Regions from separate parts of the Lactobacillus sp. VURO6/B1 (VP7) genome, predicted to be linked through region 1. Evidence: predicted binding sites of a transcription regulator. Region 1 holds the regulator's gene; the other holds the start of a gene.
What was found. Region 1 encodes HrcA, which represses chaperone genes, less so after heat shock. Its sites were predicted from a motif close to TTAGCACTCNNNNNNNNNGAGTGCTAA; they were not measured.
Positions count from the first base shown of each region.

Region 2: the regulator HrcA is predicted to act here: its motif matches at 1,347-1,373, upstream of ACZ2M0_RS00620 (Hsp20/alpha crystallin family protein).

Region 1 covers NZ_JBVOWJ010000010.1:15,676-18,880, forward strand. The annotation lists gene dnaK (molecular chaperone DnaK) at 1-604, opposite strand, end outside; gene grpE (nucleotide exchange factor GrpE) at 623-1,210, opposite strand; gene hrcA (heat-inducible transcriptional repressor HrcA) at 1,223-2,272, opposite strand; gene ribF (riboflavin biosynthesis protein RibF) at 2,406-3,205, opposite strand, start outside.
Region 2 covers NZ_JBVOWJ010000001.1:137,297-140,501, reverse strand. The annotation lists gene ACZ2M0_RS00630 (C1 family peptidase) at 1-206, opposite strand, end outside; gene ACZ2M0_RS00625 (SHOCT domain-containing protein) at 299-397, opposite strand; gene ACZ2M0_RS00620 (Hsp20/alpha crystallin family protein) at 822-1,244, opposite strand; gene greA (transcription elongation factor GreA) at 1,453-1,914, shown strand; gene ACZ2M0_RS00610 (Y-family DNA polymerase) at 1,993-3,205, shown strand, end outside.

The sequences.
Region 1 (3,205 bases):
CATCGCCACCAAGGTGAGTATCACCGTTAGTTGAAAGTACCTGGAAGACTCCGTCACCTAATTGCAAAACAGAAACATCAAAGGTACCACCACCAAGGTCATAAACCAGAACTTTTTCATCTTCAGCATCTTTATCAAGGCCATAAGCAAGTGAAGATGCAGTAGGCTCGTTAATTATTCTCTTAACATCAAGGCCAGCAATTTTACCAGCATCCTTAGTAGCTTGACGCTGAGCATCATTAAAGTATGCAGGAACGGTAATGACTGCTTCGGTAACCTTCTCACCAAGATAATCTTCAGAGAATTTCTTGATATATTGCAAAATCATAGCGGAAATTTCTTGAGGTGTGTATGCTTTATCACCAATCTTGACCTTATAATCAGCTTCACCCATGTGACGCTTAATTGAAGAAATAGTATTAGGATTAGTAATTGCTTGTCTCTTAGCAACTTCTCCGACTTGAATTTCTCCATCTTTGAAAGCGACTACTGATGGAGTAGTACGATTTCCTTCTGGGTTGGTAATAATTTTTGGTTCCTTACCCTCAAGAACAGCAACTGCTGAGTTGGTAGTTCCGAGGTCAATTCCGATAACTTTTGACATTGATATGCTTCCTTTCAATTATTGTGCTACAACAACCATCGCTGGTCTTAAAGTACGATCTTTGTATAAGTATCCTTTTTGCAAAACCCGCACAACATGATCTTTTTGATCATCATTTTCAGCTTCAACTGTTTGAACAGCTTGGTGCAAATTGGGATCAAACTTCACACCTTCAGCAGTGATTTCACTGATTCCGTGATCTTTCATGGCTTTAACCAGAGAATCAAGTGTCATTTGCACTCCCTTTTTAAGCTGCTTTGAAGCTTCATCATCAACCTTTGTTGCCAAAGCTCTTTCTAAATTATCCATCGCTGGTAAAACATCTTTAGCTAAAGATTGTGATTCATATTTAATAAGCTGCGCTCTTTCATTATTATACCGATTTTGCATATTTTGCATTTCTGCTTGACTGCGCAAGTACTTATCTTCCAAGTCGTCTTTATCTTTTTGCAACTGAGTCAAATTGTGTTGCAATTTACTTTCTAAAGACTCAGGTTTCTTTTTTGCGTTAGCCTTAGCTTGAGAATCCTTTTTAACTTCTTTTGATTCAGTTGTTTCTTTTTGCTCTTTTTTTGAATTTTTACTATGAATTTCTTCCTTACTCACGGCTAACCTCCTTTATTTGAATCTACCATAATAATCAAGCAACTTTTTAGACAACTCGTTTCTAAAATATTCAAGTAATCCTATAACTTGAGAATACGGCATATTATCAGGGCCAAGTAAAGCAATTATCCCTTTTCCGTGGGTACCAACACTATACTCTGCCGTAAGCAGACTATAATCCTTTAATAGATCATTGGACAGTTCAGATCCTAGGCTAACCCGAACAGGATAGCGGTCACTTTTAGAATTTTGCTCGCGATCCAAAAGACTGGACATCAAATCATTATGCTCAATCATTTCATATAATGATCGCAAATTAGAAACATCGCTTAAAGAAATGTTATTGAGTAAATTAATCTGACCATCGACATACATTTGCTCGCTGGCAGCATCACTAATCACATCTTCAACTAAGTCTATTAATTCAGAAACATGAGCAGCTTTTAGCTTTTTACCTAGGGCCTTTTTGAGAAAACCTGGTGTAACTTGATCTAGCGTTTTTCCAACTAATTCATCGTTAATCATACGTACGGCCCGTTCAATGTCATCACCATGAATATTGTTTGGTAAGTTATAAACTTGGTCATGAACATCACCATCACTAGTACCTAGAATGGCCATAATTTGTCTGCTAAACAAAGGCACAATACGAAAGCCAGTAATAGTTAAATCACTATTCTCAGGCCCTTCCGCGAATGCAGTGTAATTTGTTAAGTCAGACAAAATTTTAACCGCTTCCTGTACGATGTCATTTACTTGATGGAACGGCTGATCAAGCTGATTAATGATTTTCTTGTAAACAGAAGATGAAATTTGCAACGGCTCAACTAAATTGTCAAGATAGTAACGGTAGCCCTCTGTTGAAGGTACTCGACCACTTGACAAATGAGTTTTTTCAATCAAACCCTTATCTTCTAAAATCGCCATTTCATTACGAATAGTTGCACTCGAAACTTTGATAGGCAATTGATTCATCACTGTTTTAGAGCCAACAGGATCATGTGTCTGCGTAAAATCATTGATAATAGTTTTTAAAATTAATTCTTGACGTTCGGTCAACATAAATATCGCCCTCACTTTTAGCACTCAATCCTATCAGGTGCTAACAATTAATATGATACTAGCTTTTAGCAGAATGTCAAGTTGAGTGCTAACTTTTTTACCAAAAACTCTCGTCTCTTTAAAAGCAATCAATCTAATCAATATTTGCAAAATAAGTCTTAATTTCTGACTCGTCAGCGCTCATTTGTTTTTTTAGATCCTTCAAGTTATTAAATTTAATTTCGCCACGAGTATACTTATACCATTTAATTATTATTTCTTCATCATAGGCTTCTTGATCAAATCCAAATAAATTCGATTCAATATATAGCTTTTTACCTTCATTAATCGTGACATTGTAGCCCACACTTGTCATAGACTCATACCACTTACCTTTAATCTTGGTTTTAGTAGCATATACTCCAATTTTAGGAACAACCTTGTCCTTAGGCCAAACTAGATTTGCAGTAGGAAAACCAAGCTTATGGCCATTACGTAAACCGTGACCCACATAACCGGACATAACATACGGAAAACCTAATAACTTTGCGGCCAATTCCATATCTCCATTGGTGATGGCCCTTTTGATTTCGGTAGAGCCTATTTTTTGGCCATCACACGACTGTTTTGGAACATCAATAATAGCAAATCTTCCCTTAGCAAATTTGGGGAAGTTTTTCATATTGGCAATCTGTTTGGGACCATAAGTATAGTCAAAGCCAGCTACCACTGTATCCGCATGTAGTCTAACAATAATCTTATCTACAAATTCTTGTGCAGTCAGTTTACTAAATGCTTCATTGAAATGCATCACCAGCAAAAAATCAACTTTTAGTTCCTGCATTTTATAAGCTTTTTCAGCTAAAGTATCAATATAGCTAACTTCTTTATTCTGATAAATTTCTTTAGGATGCCGATCAAATGTCATTACTACTAATGGTAAATGCTTTTGAA
Region 2 (3,205 bases), on a different contig from region 1:
CGCCCCGATTGGCGCTGGTTAGTAACATTTTCAGTATCCAACTCTGTTGAAAACACACGGGTCAATTCACTTTGAACACGTTCATTGTAAGACGCTGCAAGAACACCGCTTTTTTGAGCAGCTCGTGCAACAACTTGATTTTGCGGATTTTTATTAAAGTTTTCCGCAAACTTTTCCAGTTCTTGGACAGTTAGTTTATGAGCCATAAAATATATTCTCCTTTTTTAATCTATTTTTAAATTACTTTATATTTTAAGCTAAAAGAAAAGCGAGTTCAATAGCTGAACCTACTTTGACTTTATAATCCTAAAACTTGTTTCTTTTTAACCGAAAATTCTTCTTCAGTTAATATTCCTTCATCAACTAACTCTTTTAATTGCTTTAACTCTGCAATCATATCTTGAGTATTTTCTGTTGTATTTTGTACTGGGGCACTTTGAATACTTTGTTGATAATTTTTCGACCTGCTTTTAATAGCATCTGCTAAAAAAGTGCACCTCTGCTATAGCAGATTGCGTATTAGCATTGACCATGCTGCAAGAATAGCTATCTTAAAATTATTATTGTTATTATTAGATTAAAACTATTGCAAATAGATAATAATTGTCTCTGAAAACTCTAACACTATTCTGCATGATCAAAAAAATTACTTGAAGCAGTTGGAAGCAAAATAAGCCATCCAGACTGTGATCTGGGTGGCTTATTTTGGTGTTACTGATATGTTTTACTTTAAAAAAGTTCAGACAAATTTAAATAGACTTTCTATTATTTCAGCGAGTTAATATACTTTAATAATTTGAAGACAAATAATTTGAAGACAATTAGTCAATTTGAATTGAATTATCGCTTGCGCCAGCTTGTTGCTTTGGCAGGGTAATTGTCAATACACCGTTATCGTATTTGGCATGAATATCACTTGCAACTACGTTTGGTAATCTGAAGCTGCGTGAAATGTGGCCTTCACTTCTTTCTCGGTGAATAATGCTGTTGTCCTTAGACATCTCCTTAAATGACTTTCTTGAACCTGACACGCTTAAAATGCCATTATTGTAATTTAGGTGTATCTTATCCTTGTCCATTCCGGGCATATCAACTTTGATTACGTATTCTTTGTCGTTTTCAACAACATCTGATTGCATTAATTTTGCTACTTCGTTATTATCGAAAAATTTTCTTGGAAGATCAAACCAATCGTTCATCGCATCGAATAAATCATTGTGCCGATTCATCATATCATTTGCCATAGTAAAAAACTTCCTTTCAAAATTTATATATTTGTAACAGAAGACTTTCATTTCTTCCTTACAATTATTATTATAGTATGCAGATTCATAAAAAGGAAATAATTAGCACTATTATTTTTAGAGTGCTAATTTATAAGAAAGAAAACCTCCATAGCGGAATTTATAGCTTGTGGATAATATTGAAATTAAAAAATTGGAGAAAAATATTTTGGTTTATTATCAAAAAATGACGCCGCAGGGCTATCAAAAAATTAAAGATGAAATTGCTGATTTGAAAAAGGACCGACCTCGAAGAATTAAAATTTTGCAGGAAGCGCGCTCCTTGGGTGACTTATCGGAAAATACTGAATATACGGAAGCAAAACGAGATTTAGGCCACCTTCAAAGCCGTTTGCGGTACTTAGAAAAGCAATTGAAATATGCCGAAATCATTGAGAAAAAGGCTGATGGCAAAGTAGATTTAGGTAAGACGGTCACACTAAAATTTGCTGATGATCCAGAAACCGAAACATACCAAGTTGTCGGTCGTATGGAAGCTGATATTGGAGCTGGTAAAATTGCTTTTGACTCGCCTTTAGGTCAGGCAATCATGAAAAAAGAAGTTGGAAAAACCGTCAATGTTGCTGCTCCAGCAGGAGAATATCGGGTAACGATTGAAGCAATTGAATAATTTTTCACTTGATTATTCGAACTGGTGTTTGTATAATTTATTTTAGCAAACATAAGTTTGCAATAGGAAGTGAAAGCAATGTATGATTATCGTTATGAACCTCATCGTTTAATTTTTATGATTGATAACAAATCATTCTTTGCTAGTTGTGAGGCGCTTCAATTAGGCTTAAACCCAATGAAAGCAGTGTTAGCTGTTGTTTCGCATCAGCCACATACAAATTACGGCTCGGGGCTAATCATGGCAGCCTCACCTTTAGCGAAGAAAAAGTATGGGTTAACCAATGTTATGCGGGTGCGCGATTTACCTACAAAAAAAGATGCACCAGATCTTATTTTGGCAGAACCTCATATGAATTTATATATTAAGCGCAGCATGCAGGTATTGGCAATTTTCCAGAAATATGCAGCCGATGAAGATATCCATGTTTACTCAATTGATGAAAGCATGATTGATATGACTAAATCCTGGCGTTTGTTTGGAGATGATCCTTATCTGGTTGCGCGTAAAATTCAGGTAGAAATCAAAAACAAAATAGGTCTTTATACTACTTGTGGCATTGGAGAGAATCCCCTGCTGGCAAAATTAGCAATGGACATATCAGCCAAGCACCGCTGTTCAATGATTGATTATTGGCATTATATCGATGTGCCGGATACTATTTGGCAAATTAAAGATCTGGAAGAAGTTTGGGGAATTGGCAAAAGAATTGCTGCCCGTTTGCGCCGGTTACATATTAATAATATGTATGAATTGGCACATACTAATCCGGCGATTTTGAAAAAAGAATTTGGCGTAATTGGTGAGCAGTTATTTGCAATCAGCTGGGGAGTTGATCGCAGCATTATTAGCGAAAAATATTATCCCATAATGAAAAATTACGGCAATTCACAGATTCTAAACCGTGATTATACAGATCAGCGAGAAATTGAAATAGTCTTGCGTGAAATTGGCGAGCAGGTAGGTGCCAGAATAAGGGCGCACCGATTACAAGCAGGTTGTATCAGCCTATTTGTTGGCTTTTCTAAGTATGAGCAAGATGGCAGCCGTAAAGGTTTTAATGTTCAGCAAAAAATTTGTCCTACTAATGATAATGATTTATTAGTTGAAGAAATACTGGCACTTTTCCGTAAAAATTGGCATGGAGAGACAGTCCGTGCTCTGGGAGTAAACTGCAGTCGCTTAGAACCTGATACTTGCCAACAATTAACTTTTTTTGTACCGGCCACTGAGCAGATAAAAAAACGTACTATAAATATAACTGTTGACAGAATCAGAAAAAAATATGGTT